DNA from 3 places in the Streptomyces sp. NBC_00090 genome. Region 3 is predicted to be linked to each of the others. Evidence: riboswitches for the same ligand, from Rfam matches in the RefSeq annotation. Region 3 holds a riboswitch; each other region holds the start of a gene.
The links. Region 3 has a riboswitch for cobalamin ahead of OG361_RS26560 (ribonucleoside-diphosphate reductase subunit alpha). Riboswitches for the same ligand answer to the same signal wherever they lie in the genome.
Positions count from the first base shown of each region.

Region 1: another riboswitch for cobalamin. It lies ahead of OG361_RS09620 (cobalamin biosynthesis protein); the one in region 3 lies ahead of OG361_RS26560 (ribonucleoside-diphosphate reductase subunit alpha).
Region 2: another riboswitch for cobalamin. It lies ahead of cobN (cobaltochelatase subunit CobN); the one in region 3 lies ahead of OG361_RS26560 (ribonucleoside-diphosphate reductase subunit alpha).

Region 1 is NZ_CP108224.1:2,176,471-2,181,109, forward strand. Features, by position in the region: gene OG361_RS09610 (anion permease) at 1-626, shown strand, start outside; gene OG361_RS09615 (hypothetical protein) at 639-860, shown strand; cobalamin riboswitch at 966-1,118, shown strand; gene OG361_RS09620 (cobalamin biosynthesis protein) at 1,151-2,125, shown strand; gene OG361_RS09625 (cobyric acid synthase) at 2,122-3,630, shown strand; gene OG361_RS09630 (putative cobaltochelatase) at 3,875-4,639, shown strand, end outside.
Region 2 is NZ_CP108224.1:4,332,356-4,336,994, reverse strand. Features, by position in the region: gene OG361_RS19325 (cobalamin biosynthesis protein CobG) at 1-1,169, opposite strand, end outside; cobalamin riboswitch at 1,249-1,382, shown strand; gene cobN (cobaltochelatase subunit CobN) at 1,423-4,639, shown strand, end outside.
Region 3 is NZ_CP108224.1:5,888,574-5,893,212, forward strand. Features, by position in the region: gene OG361_RS26560 (ribonucleoside-diphosphate reductase subunit alpha) at 1-1,807, opposite strand, end outside; cobalamin riboswitch at 1,938-2,111, opposite strand; gene OG361_RS26565 (GNAT family N-acetyltransferase) at 2,130-2,630, opposite strand; gene mctP (monocarboxylate uptake permease MctP) at 2,715-4,343, opposite strand; gene OG361_RS26575 (DUF3311 domain-containing protein) at 4,340-4,594, opposite strand.

The sequences.
Region 1 (4,639 bases), 3.7 Mb from region 3:
CCCCGATGTGGGTCATCGTCGCCGCGGGCGTCGCGATCGCGCTCGGCACCTACCTCGGCGGCTGGCGCATCATCCGCACCATGGGCAAGGGCCTCACCGACCTCCGGCCGCAGCAGGGCTTCGCCGCCCAGACCAGCGCCGCCACGGTCATCCTCGCCTCCTCGAACCTCGGCTTCTCCCTCTCCACCACCCAGTCCTGCTCGGGTGCCGTGATGGGCGCGGGCCTCGGCCGCAAGGGCGGTGTCGTCCGCTGGTCGACCGCCACCCGGATGTTCGTCGCCTGGGGTCTGACCCTGCCCGCCGCGGGCCTGGTCGCCGCCGCCGCCGAGTTCCTCACCAAGCAGGGCCCCTGGGGCATCGCCGCCGTCGCGGTCCTCCTCGTCGCCGGCTCGGCCGTCATCTGGGCGCTCTCCCGCCGCAAGCCGGTCGACCACACCAACGTCACCGACGACGACCTCGACGCCCCGGCCGAGCCCGCGGGCGTGGTGACCACCGCGATCGCGGCCGTCACCCCGCCGCCGGCCGGTTCCGTCGCCGCCGTCGCGGACGAGGACCTCAAGACCACCATCCCGTCGCCGGCTCCCACCGACCCGGCCGCTCCCCCGGCCCCCGCCGCAGCGGTGTAAGGAACGAACGACATGAAGATCGACTGGGCAGCTCTCGGCTCCGTCTTCGGAGTCAGCCTCGTGGCGACCGTCGCCCTCGTGGGCCTCTTCACCCTCGGCATCGTCGGCCTCTCCAAGCAGGAGCAGGCCGCCGCACAGGGAGGCTCCGCCACCCTGGCCCGGACCGGCGCCTACGCCTGCTTCGCCCTGTGCGTGGCGGCCGTGAGCTACGGCATCTACCTGATCGTCGTCTGACGGTCCTCCCTTCCACGGCGGCCGGGCGGTCCGCACCCTCGGGTGCGGGCCGCCCGGCCGCCGTGTTTGTGGTGCTTCGCACAGTGACCTGTCGCAGGTCAAGGGTGAGTTGACGGGTGTTCGCGGGCCGTGGTGGACTGCCGAGGCCATTACGGCGGTAGCAGAGGAAGTCCGGTGTGAATCCGGCGCGGTCCCGCCACTGTGACCGGATCCGAAGGGTCCGGGAGTCAGGAACTCTCGCCGCCGGTCACGTCGACCCAGGGCGCGGACCCTGAGTGAGGACATGCGCCATGCCCGGTCGCATCAGAGCCAGCCGCCTTTCCCCGGACGGATTCGCGTACGGCGCGGCCCTCGGGCTCGCCGTCGACCAGCTCATCGGCGATCCCCGCCGCGGACACCCCGTCGCCGTCTTCGGCCGCGCGGCCGCCGCGGTCGAACAGCGCCTCCACCGCGACCACCGCGGGTGGGGCGCCCTGCACACCGCCGTCTGCGCCGGCACCACCGCGGCCGTGGGCGCGCTCGCCGCACGGGCCGTCCGGGACCGGCCGGCCGCCGCCGTGGCGCTGACCGCCGCCTCCGTCTGGGCCGTCGTCGGCGGTACGACCCTGGGGCGGGAGGCCCGCGCGATCGGCGGGGCGCTCGCCGTCGGGGACCTGGAGGTGGCCCGCGAGCGGCTGCCGCACCTCTGCGGGCGCGACCCGCACTCCCTGGACGGCCCCGCGATGGCCCGCGCGGTCGTCGAGTCGGTCGCCGAGAACACCTCCGACGCCGTCGTCGGCGCCCTCTTCTGGGGCGCGGTCGCGGGCGTGCCCGGTCTCGTCGGCTTCCGGGCCGTCAACACCCTGGACGCGATGGTCGGCCACAAGTCCCCGCGCCACCGCCGCTTCGGCTGGGCCTCGGCCCGCCTCGACGACGTGGCCGGCTGGCCCGGAGCCCGGCTGACCGCCGTGGCCGCGACGCTCGCCGGAGGGAATCCGCGCGGGGCCGTACGGGCCTGGCGGGCGGACGCGGCCCGGCACCCGAGCCCCAACGCGGGGCCCGTCGAGGCCTCCTTCGCGGGCGCCCTCGGCGTACGGCTCGGGGGGACCCTCTCGTACGGCGGGCGGGTCGAGCACCGGCCCGTGCTCAACGGGGACGGGCGGCCCGTCGAGGTCGCCGACATCGAACGGGCGGTCCGGCTCTCGCGCCGGGTGACCGCGCTGACCCTGGCCGCCTGTGTCGGCGGCCGCATGATCATCGGTGCCGTGAAGCGGAGGAACGCATGAGGGGTGGGGGGCTGCTCGTCGCCGGGACCACGTCCGACGCGGGCAAGAGCGTCGTGACGGCCGGCATCTGCCGGTGGCTGGTCCGCAAGGGGCTGAAGGTGGCGCCCTTCAAGGGACAGAACATGTCCCTCAACTCCTTCGTGACCCGCGAGGGAGCCGAGATCGGGCGGGCCCAGGCCATGCAGGCGCAGGCCGCCCGGGTCGAGCCGACCGCGCTCATGAACCCGGTCCTGCTCAAGCCCGGCAGCGACCGCTCCAGCCAGGTCGTCCTGATGGGCAAGCCGGTGGGCGAGCTGTCCGCCCGGGGCTACCACGGGGGGCGGCAGAAGGAGCTCTTCGAGCCCGTCCTGGCGTGCCTGGAGGAACTCCGGGGCATGTACGACGCCGTGATCTGCGAGGGGGCGGGCAGTCCGGCCGAGATCAACCTGCGGCGCACGGACATCGTGAACATGGGCATCGCGCGGGCCGCGCGGCTGCCCGTCGTGGTGGTCGGGGACATCGACAGGGGCGGGGTCTTCGCCCAGTTCTTCGGCACGACGGCGCTCCTCGCGCCCGAGGACCAGGAGCTGATCGCGGGCTACCTCGTGAACAAGTTCCGGGGCGATGTCACCCTGCTCGAACCGGGCCTCGACATGCTGCACGGGCTCACCGGACGGCGGACCTTCGGCGTCCTGCCGTACGCGCACGGGCTCGGCATCGACGAGGAGGACGGGCTCCGGGTCTCGCTGCGGGGCACCGTGCGCGAGTCCGTCGTCGCCCCGCCGGTCGGCGCGGACGTGCTGCGGGTCGCCGTGTGCGCCGTACCGCTCATGTCGAACTTCACGGACGTGGACGCGCTGGCCGCCGAGCCGGGCGTCGTCGTCCGGTTCGTGGACCGGCCGGAGGAGCTCGTCGACGCGGACCTGGTCGTCGTGCCCGGCACACGCGGCACGGTCAAGGCGCTCGCGTGGCTGCGGGAGCGGGGGCTCGCGGACGAGCTGGCCCGCCGCGCGGCCGAGGGGCGGCCGGTGCTCGGGATCTGCGGCGGCTTCCAGGTGCTCGGTGAGCACATCGAGGACGAGGTCGAGTCGAAGGCCGGGGCCGTGGACGGGCTCGGGCTGCTGCCCGTACGGGTGCGGTTCGCGCGCGAGAAGACCCTCGCGCGGCCGGTCGGCGAGGCGCTCGGGGAGCGGGTCGAGGGGTACGAGATCCACCACGGCGTCGCCGAGGTGGGCGGTGGGGAGCCGTTCCTGGACGGGTGCCGGGTCGGCTCCGTCTGGGGCACACACTGGCATGGCTCGCTGGAGAGCGACGGGTTCCGCCGGGCGTTCCTGCGGGAGGTCGCGGCGGCGGCGGGGCGGCGGTTCGTGCCGGCCCCGGACACGTCGTTCGGCACGCTGCGGGAAGAGCAGCTGGACCGGCTCGGCGACCTGATCGAGGAGCACGCGGACACGGACGCGCTGCTGCGGCTGATCGAGGAGGGGGCCCCGGCGGGGCTGCCGTTCGTGCCGCCGGGTGCGCCGTGACGGGGCGCGTGCGCGGCGTGGGCGGGGCGTTGCGTGGTGCGCGGGCGGGCCGCGCGGGACGTGTGCCCGGCCTCCGGCCGGGCTCGGGTTCCCACCCGCACCACCTGTGCGGATTTGAGAGTCATGTGCGGGTGGCCCCTGTGGGTGGTCGCTCGCCGTCGGCGGCCGTCGGGCCTGTGGGACACACCCCGGGCCGACCGGCCCGCTCGCATCAGCTGATCGAACTTGAAGGAGTGACCGCCCGATGAGCACCCGGTATCCGTTCACCGCCGTCGTCGGCATGGACGATCTGCGGCTCGCGCTGCTGCTGAACGCGGTCAGTCCGGCGGTGGGCGGTGTGCTCGTCCGGGGCGAGAAGGGGACCGCCAAGTCCACGGCCGTCCGGGCGCTCGCCGATCTGCTGCCGGCGGTACCGGTGGTGGCGGGCTGCCGCTTCAGCTGCGACCCGGTCTCGCCCGACCCCGGCTGCCCGGACGGGCCGCACGCCGACGTCCCCGGGACCGAACGGGGCGCTCGGATGGTCGAGTTGCCCGTCGGCGCCTCCGAGGACCGGCTCGTCGGCGCGCTCGACATCGAGAAGGCGCTCGCCGAGGGTGTGAAGGCCTTCGAGCCGGGGCTCCTCGCCGCCGCGCACCGGGGCATCCTCTACGTCGACGAGGTCAACCTGCTCCACGACCACCTCATCGACCTGCTGCTCGACGCCGCCGCCATGGGCTCCTCCTACGTCGAGCGCGAGGGCGTCTCCGTACGGCACGCGGCCCGGTTCCTGCTCGTCGGCACCATGAACCCCGAAGAGGGCGAGCTGCGGCCGCAGTTGCTCGACCGGTTCGGACTGACCGTGGAGGTCGCCGCCTCCCGCGTGCCCGAGCAGCGCGTGGAGGTCGTCCGGCGGCGGCTCGCCTTCGAGGACGACCCGGCCGCGTTCGCCGCGCGCTGGGCGGACGAGGAGAGCGCGCTGCGGGACCGGATCGTCGCCGCCCGCACCCTGCTGCCGAAGGTGGCCCTTGGC
Region 2 (4,639 bases), 1.6 Mb from region 3:
TCGACCCAGGTGCCGTGCGGGTGGCCGCAGCGGCGCTCGCACCCGGAGTAGTGGACGGGGAGTCCAAGGGCCCCCGGGTGCGCGTCGGCGCGGACGTCCGCGAGGGACTTGGCGCAGCCGGGCAGCCCCGTGCAGGCGGTGACGCCCGCCCAGGGGGAGTCGGGGCGGGTGATCAGCCCGTACGAGGTGAGGCCCGCGAGCCTGCCGGCTTCCGCTGTCGCCCCGACCACGACCGCTCCGCGCCACGGCGTCAGCCGCACCTCCTCGGCGGGCAGCAGCGCGCGCAGCTGGGCGGCGGTGAGGCGGCCGAGGGGGGCCAGGACGTACAGGGCGGTGGGGCCGAGCGGACCGGGCGCGGGCGGCGGGCCCAGGACCAGCAGGGACTCCGCCGCCGGTACGGGCTCCGCCGCGATCCCGGCGCGGTCGAGGGCGCCCGCCACGTCCGGGGCGCACTCCGCCGGCAGCTCCCGCACCCGCCAGGCCCCGTTCCCGGCCTCGCGGGCGGCGTCCAGGAACGCCCCGGCGGCGGCGAGCGCGGCCCGCGGCGCGTCGGCTCCGCCGACCCGGAAGGCCCGCCCGCCGACGTACAGGAGCGCGGAGGAGGAGAAAGAGGCGGAGGAGACAGAGGAGGAACCCCGCTCCACTGCGACCAAGGTCACATCGCCCCCGAGTCCCGCCACGTCACCGCGTCCGTCGTCGAGGACGAAGAGGAAACGGCCGGAAAGCGCCGCGGTCCAGGGTTCGGCACAGAGCAGCTCGTCGAGCTCACGGGCCCACAACTGGACCTCGGGGCCGCCGAGTCCGTCGAGGCCGGCGGCGGGCGAGGCCACGATGTTGCGGACGCGCTCGTGGGTGGGGGAGGGCAGCAGGCCCGCTTCCGCGAGAAGCGCGGCGAGCTCGGCGCCGCAGCCCTCCGCGAGGCCGCGCAGCTCCGCGTTCCCCCGGGAGGTGAGACTGATCCGCCCGTCGCCGAGGGACTCCGCCGCGTGCGCGAGCGTCTCGATCTGACGTGCCGTCAACCGCCCTGCGGGCAGCCGCAGTCGGGCCAGCCGGCCGTCGTCGGCGGTGTGCAGGCGCAGCGCCCCGGGGCAGGCGTCGCCACGGTCCCGTATGCGAGCTTCGCCCCGTTCGGGCGCAGAGGGTGGGGTGGGCGGCATGGCGGCGAGCATACCCACGGGGAACCGGCCCGCCACCGGGTGTGATCCGGCCGACTCCACGGCCCGCCCCGCCCCGCCGACGGCACGATCTACTATGCAGATCGGCATGGGGTTCCAGGACCCCGGGGAGGAAGCCCGGTGAGAATCCGGCGCGGTCCCGCCACTGTGAGCCGGCCCCGGCGACGGGACCGGTGAGTCAGGAACTCCCGCCGTCCACACGACCACCCGGGGCGCGGACAACCCCGAGGAAGGGCCTGCGCACGCCATGCTTCTGCTGCTGTCGCACTCCGACACCGACCTGCTCAGCGCCCGTGCGGCGAACGCCGTCTCGGCCGAAGGGCCGGTGGAGTACCGCTTCGCCAACCCCGCCCGGCTGCCCCTCGCCGACCTGCCCGGCCTCCTCGACGGCGTCGAGCTCGTCGTCGTCCGCCTCCTGGGCGGCCTCCGCTCCTGGGAGGAGGGGATCGACGCGATCCGCGCCACCGGGAAGCCGGTCGTCGTCCTCAGCGGCGAACAGGCCCCCGACGCCCAGCTGATGGAGACCTCGACCGTCCCCGTCGGCGTCGCCACCGAGGCGCACGCCTACCTCGCGCACGGCGGCCCCGGCAACCTGGAGCAGCTGGCCCGCTTCCTCTCCGACACGGTCCTCCTCACCGGCCACGGCTTCGAGGCCCCGGCCGCCGCCCCCACCTGGGGCCCGCTGGCGCGCACCCCGAGGCGTACGGACGGCCCGACGATCGCGGTGCTCTACTACCGCGCCCACCACATGAGCGGGAACACCGCCTTCGTGGACACCCTGTGCGAGGCGATCGAGGACGCCGGCGCCCAGGCGCTCCCGCTGTACGTGGCCTCCCTGCGGGCCCCCGAGCCCGAGCTGCTCGACCGGCTGCGCGGGGCCGACGCGATCGTCACCACCGTCCTCGCCGCCGGTGGCACCAAGCCCGCCGAGGCGCAGGCCGGCGGCGACGAGGAGGCCTGGGACGCGGGCGCGCTCGCCGCGCTCGACGTGCCGATCCTCCAGGCGCTCTGCCTGACCGGTTCGCGTGCGAACTGGGAGGAGAACGACGAGGGCCTGTCGCCGCTGGACGCGGCCAGCCAGGTCGCCGTCCCCGAGTTCGACGGCCGGCTCATCACCGTCCCCTTCTCCTTCAAGGAGATCGACGCGGACGGTCTGCCCGCGTACGTCGCGGACGCCGAGCGCGCCGCCCGCGTCGCCGGGATCGCGGTCCGCCACGCGCGCCTGCGGCACATCCCGAACGCCGAGAAGAAGCTGGCGCTCGTCCTCTCCGCGTACCCGACGAAGCACTCCCGCATCGGCAACGCGGTCGGTCTGGACACCCCCGCCTCCGCCGTCTCCCTCCTCCGCCGCCTTCGTGAAGAGGGGTACGACTTCGGTCCCGTCGAGGAGCTCCCCGGCCTGGTGTCGGGCGACGGCGACGAGCTGATCTACGCCCTCATCGAGGCCGGCGGCCACGACCAGGACTGGCTGACCGAGGAGCAGCTCGCCCGGAACCCGGTCCGCATCCCGGCCGCCGACTACAAGCGCTGGTACGCCGAACTCCCCGCCGAGCTGCGGTCGGACGTCGAGGAGCACTGGGGGCCGCCGCCGGGCGAGATGTTCCTGGACCGCTCCCGCAACCCGGAGGGCGACATCGTGCTCGCCGCCCTGCGCCGCGGGAACCTGCTGATCCTCATCCAGCCGCCGCGCGGCTTCGGCGAGAACCCGATCGCGATCTACCACGACCCCGATCTGCCGCCGTCCCACCACTACCTGGCCGCCTACCGCTGGATCGCCGCCCGTGCCGAGGACGGCGGCTTCGGCGCCGACGCCATGGTCCACCTGGGCAAGCACGGCAACCTGGAGTGGCTGCCCGGCAAGAACGCCGGCCTGTCCGCCGCCTGCGGCCCGGACGCTGCCCTCGGCGACATCCCCCTGATCTACCCCTTCCTCGTCAACGACCCGGGCGAGGGCACGCAGGCCAAGCGCCGCGTGCACGCCACCCTCGTCGACCACCTGGTGCCGCCGATGGCGCGCGCCGACTCCTACGGCGACATCGCGCGCCTGGAGCAGCTCCTCGACGAGTACGCGCAGATCTCCTCCATGGACCCGTCGAAGCTGCCCGCGATCCGCGCCCAGATCTGGACGCTGATCCAGGCGGCCAAGCTCGACCACGACCTGGGGCTCCAGGACCGGCCGGAGGACGACGGCTTCGACGACTTCCTGCTGCACGTCGACGGCTGGCTGTGCGAGGTCAAGGACGCGCAGATCAGGGACGGTCTGCACGTCCTGGGCGGGGCGCCGGAGGGCGAGGCCCGGGTCAACCTGGTCCTCTCCATCCTGCGCGCCCGGCAGATCTGGGGCGGTACGCAGGCGCTGCCCGGCCTGCGCGAGGCCCTGGGTCTCGACGAGTCGGCCGCGACCCGGACCACCGCCGACGAGGCGGAGGCGAAGGCGCGCGAGCTGGTCGAGGCGATGGAGGCCGCCGACTGGTCGGTGGAGGCCGTCGCGACGGTCGCCGCCGCGTACGGCCCCGAGGTCCGGGACGTCCTCCGCTTCGCCTGCGAGCAGGTCGTGCCGCGGCTCGCCGCGACCACCGACGAGCTCACCCACGCGGTGCACGCCCTGAACGGCGGCTTCGTCCCGGCCGGCCCGTCCGGCTCCCCGCTCCGCGGCCTGGTCAACGTCCTGCCGACCGGCCGGAACTTCTACTCGGTCGACCCGAAGGCCGTGCCGTCCCGGCTCGCCTGGGAGACCGGCCAGGCACTCGCCGACTCGCTCCTGGAGCGCTACCGCACGGACAACGGCGAGTGGCCGACCTCCGTCGGGCTCTCCCTCTGGGGCACGAGCGCGATGCGTACCGCCGGCGACGACGTGGCCGAGGCGCTCGCCCTGCTGGGCGTCCGCCCGCTCTGGGACGACGCCTCCCGCCGGGTGAACGGCCTTGAGCCGATCCCGCTCGCGGAGCTCGGCCGCCCGCGCGTCGACGTCACGCTCCGCATCTCGGGCTTCTTCCGGGACGCGTTCCCGCACGTCATCGGCCTCCTCGACGACGCCGTACGGCTGGTCGCGGGACTGGACGAGCCCGCCTCGGAGAACTACGTACGGGCGCACGCGCAGGCCGACCTCGCCGAGCACGGCGACGAGCGGCGCGCCACGACCCGGATCTTCGGCTCCCGGCCGGGCACGTACGGAGCGGGCATCCTCCAGCTGATCGACAGCCGCGACTGGCGCACGGACGCCGACCTCGCGGAGGTCTACACGGTCTGGGGCGGCTACGCCTACGGCCGCGGGCTCGAAGGCCGCCCGGCGCGCGAGGAGATGGAGACCGCGTACAAGCGGATCGCGGTCGCGGCGAAGAACACGGACACGCGCGAGCACGACATCGCGGACTCCGACGACTACTTCCAGTACCACGGCGGCATGGTGGCGACCGTCCGCGCGCTGAAGGGCACGGCCCCCGAGGCGTACATCGGCGACTCCA
Region 3 (4,639 bases):
TCGCCAGGAGCAGGCTGTTGCGCATGCCGACCGCGGCGATCCGCTCGCGCAGGGCCGCCCAGCGCTCCGGCCAGTTGAGCTCCACGTCGTAGTGGTCCGGGTGCAGGACACCGCGGGCCGCGCGGGTCTTCTCCCAGGCGGGGAGCGGGCCGCTGCGCTCGGCGAGGTCGGCGGAGGCCTCGTACGCGGCGAGCATGATCCGCTCGGCGATACGGGTGGACAGCGCGCGCGCCTCGGGGGAGTCGAAGGGCAGCTTCAGCTGGAAGAAGACGTCCTGGAGGCCCATCGCGCCCAGACCCACCGGCCGCCAGCGGGCGTTGGAACGCCCGGCCTGCTCGGTCGGGTAGAAGTTGATGTCGACGACCCGGTCGAGGAAGGTGACGGCCGTGCGGACGGTCGCGTCGAGCCGCTCCCAGTCGATGTCCGAGCCCACCACGAACGCGCCGAGGTTGACCGAGCCCAGGTTGCAGACCGCGGTCTCGCCGTCGTCCGTGACCTCCAGGATCTCCGTGCAGAGGTTGGAGGAGTGGACGGTGTGGCCGGGCTCCGCGGTCTGGTTGGCCGTGCGGTTGGAGGCGTCCTTGAAGGTCATCCAGCCGTTGCCGGTCTGGGCCAGGGTCCGCATCATCCGGCCGTACAGGTCGCGGGCCGGCATCGTCTTGCGGGCCAGCCCCTTCGCCTCGGCGGCGTGGTAGGCGGCGTCGAACTCCTCGCCCCACAGGTCGACGAGCTCGGGAACGTCCGCCGGGGAGAAGAGCGACCACTCGGCGTCCGCGTTGACCCGGCGCATGAACTCGTCCGGGATCCAGTGGGCCAGGTTGAGGTTGTGCGTACGGCGCTGGTCCTCGCCCGTGTTGTCGCGGAGCTCCAGGAACTCCTCGATGTCCGCGTGCCAGGTCTCCAGGTAGACGGCGGCGGCGCCCTTGCGGCGGCCGCCCTGGTTCACGGCGGCGACGGAGGCGTCGAGGGTCTTGAGGAACGGGACGATGCCGTTGGAGTGGCCGTTGGTGCCGCGGATCAGGGAACCGCGGGCGCGGATGCGGGAGTAGGAGAGGCCGATGCCGCCGGCGTGCTTCGAGAGGCGCGCGACCTGGTGGTAGCGGTCGTAGATGGAGTCCAGCTCGTCCTGCGGGGAGTCCAGGAGGTAGCAGGAGGACATCTGCGGGTGGCGGGTGCCGGAGTTGAAGAGCGTGGGGGAGGAGGGGAGGTAGTCCAGACGGCTCATCAGGCCGTACAGCGCGCTGACCTCGTCGAGCGCGCGGACGCTCGTGTCCTCGGCGAGGCCGCAGGCGACGCGGAGCATGAAGTGCTGCGGGGTCTCGATCACCTTGCGGGTGATCGGGTGGCGCAGCAGGTAGCGGGAGAAGAGGGTGCGCAGACCGAAGTAGCCGAAGCGGTCGTCGGCGGCGCCGTCGATGGTGGCGTCGAGCCGGTCCGCGTGCAGCGCGACGAAGTCGGCGGTGCGGTCGGCGATCAGGCCCTCGCGGTGACTGACGGCCACGGAGGCCGAGAAGGAGACGGCGCCCTGGCCGGCCGCCTCGTCGGCGATGGTGATGGTCAGGAGCCGGGCGGCGAGCCGGGAGTAGGCCGGGTCGTCGGAGATCAGGCCGGCGGCCGCCTCGGTGGCCAGCTCGCGCAGTTCCGCCTCGTCCGACGTGGCGCTGCGGCCGCGCAGGGCGGCGGCGGCGACCTTGCCGGGGTCGGTGTCGGGGAGATCGGCGGTGAGATCGGTCAGGGTCCGCAGCAGTACGGTGCCGGGTCCGTCGCTCTCGATCGCCGTTACCGGATCGGCGGGCGCGATGGTCACGTGGGGCTCTCCCTCGCTCGGCTCGGGGCCGCGGCGGGGGAAGGCGGGCAGGCGGGCACCCGTGCTCGGGGTACGCCGCGTCCACCGGCCCACTCCGCGAGGCCCGGACGTCAGTGACACCCGGAACGGACGGACCGGGTGTGCTGTCGGCAGGTCCTCGGACTGACCTCGTACGCGCGTATGGGTACGAAGCACACCGTTGCGGGACAGTTCCGGATTCGCGCCGGATTTCCCTGCGTCGACAGCGAGGTTGAGCATACATGTGGGGGGCGCCGCTTGCGGCACCCCCCACATGTTGTGTCGCCCTGGTGTCCTCTGCGTGTCAGAACTCCAGGGCGTAGGTCCGCAGCCGGTGCCCGGGAATCGGCTCCCAGTCCCGCTCGGGAGTGCGGACGAAACCCATCCGCTCGTAGATCCGGTGCGCCGGGACCATCTTCGGGTCCGTGGAGAGCACGAGCCTCGCGCACTCCGGCACGGCCCGGGCGCGGTCCGCGCAGTGGCGTACGAGCGCCTCTCCGACGCCCCTGCCACGGGCCTCCGGCGCCACCACGAGCATCCGGAACTCGGCCTCGCCGGCGACGGCGATGTCCGCCCACGGGGTGGATCCGGGGGCGTAGGTGACCCCGCCGATGATCCGCTCCTCCGCGTCGACGGCGACGAGCACCTCGGCCTCGCGCGCCCGCCGCGCCGTGTCCCGCAGCACGTCCAGGTAGAAGTCGTCCGCCCCGTGCAGCAGCAGCCCGTCGTTCAGGTAGGTCCGCCCGGTGAGGTCACCGAGCTCCTCGTACTCCTCGGGCCGTACCGCCCTGATGGTGAAGTCCATGAGGGCAGTCTGCCCCGCGGGCACGGGAAAGGGGCCCGGGGTTTCCTTGGCGGAGATCCCGGGCCCCTGCGTCGTACCGCCAGGTCAGTGCGCTCCGGCGCCGACCTTCGGGTCCGCCTCGCGGCCCGCCTTACGGGACGGCGCGTCGGCCGTGTAGTCCTCGGGGGAGGTCTCGTCGACGCCCTCGGGGGCCTTGAGGGCCTTGAGGACGAAGGTCAGGACGACCGTGACGACGAGGTTGAGGACGAAGGCGGTGAGACCGATGTAGCCGATCTCGCCGATGCCCGGGATCTCGGCGGAGGAGCCGCCGAAGTGCTTCTGCGTCGGGCTGGCGACCCCGTACGCGGCGACCGTGCCGTAGACCATGCCGACGGCCCAGCCGGCGAGCAGCGCCCAGCGGTGGAACCAGCGGGTGAAGAGGCCGCCGACGAGCGCCGGGAAGGTCTGGAGGATCCAGATGCCGCCGAGCAGCTGGAAGTTGATCGCGACCGTCTTGTCCATGGTGAGGACGAAGGCCAGCGCGCCGACCTTCACCAGGAGCGAGACGATCTTGGAGACCTTGGTCTCCTGGGCCGGGGTCGCGTCCGGTTTGATGAAGTCCTTGTAGATGTTGCGGGTGAAGAGGTTGGCCGCGGCGATCGACATGATCGCGGCCGGGACGAGCGCGCCGATGCCGATCGCGGCGAAGGCGACGCCCGCGAACCAGTCCGGGAACATGGTCTCGAAGAGCTGCGGGATGGCGAGCTGGCCGTTCTTGACCTTGATCCCGGCGGCGATCGCCATGAAGCCGAGCAGCGCGAGCAGGCCCAGCATCAGCGAGTACAGCGGCAGGATCGTGGTGTTGCGGCGGATCACCTCACGGCTGCGCGAGGAGAGCGTCGCCGTGATGGAGTGCGGGTACATGAAGAGCGCGAGCGCCGAGCCGAGCGCCAGCGTCGCGTACGTCCACTGGCCGGCCTCGCCGGGGACGAGCGTGCCGCGCGGCTTGCCGGTCGCCGGGTTGGTCTGCGCGTAGGCCTCGCCGGCCTTCGCGAAGATCTCGTCGAAGCCGCCGAGCTTGATCGGGATGTAGATGATCGCCACCGCGATGACGATGTAGATCAGGGTGTCCTTGACGAAGGCGATGAGCGCGGGTGCGCGCAGGCCCGAGGAGTACGTGTACGCCGCGAGGACACCGAAGGCGATCAGCAGCGGCAGGTCCTTGATGAACCAGTGGGTGGTCTCGCCGCCGCCGACGCCCATCACGTCCAGGACGGCCTGGATGCCGACGAGCTGGAGCGCGATGTACGGCATGGTGGCGAGGATGCCGGTGACCGCCACCGCGAGGGACAGGCCCTTGGAACCGAACCGGCCGCGCACGAAGTCGGAGGTGGTGACGTATCCGTGCTTGTGCGAGACCGACCAGAGGCGCGGCAGGAAGGTGAAGATCAGCGGGTAGACCAGGATGGTGTACGGGACGGCGAAGAAGCCGGCCGCGCCCGCCGCGTAGATGGCCGCGGGGACCGCGACGAACGTGTAGGCGGTGTAGAGGTCGCCGCCGAGCAGGAACCAGGTCACCCAGGTGCCGAACGACCGGCCGCCGAGGCCCCATTCGTCGAGGCTGTTCTCGTTCTCGGCCTTGCGCCAGCGCGCGGCCAGGAAGCCCATGACCGTGACGGCCAGGAAGAAGAAGACGAAGACGCCGAGCGCCACGCCGTTCACGCCGTCCTTCATCGCGCGTCACCTCCCTTGCGGGCACGCTGGTCCAGCTGCCACAGCTTGTACGCGACCATGGTGAGCACGGTCGAGACCAGCACCCAGAGCATCTGGTACCAGTAGAAGAACGGGATGCCGGCGAAGAGCGGTTCGGCCTTCGCGTACGAACTCACCCAGAGCATCGCCACGAACGGCGCGAACAGGCAGATCGCGATCACCACCCGCAGGGGGGTGATGGTCGGTTGTTTCCCTTGTGTCGCTTCTGACACGGCGATTCCGTCCCCTCGCTGGTCACCTAGGTAATGGTGGGGAAA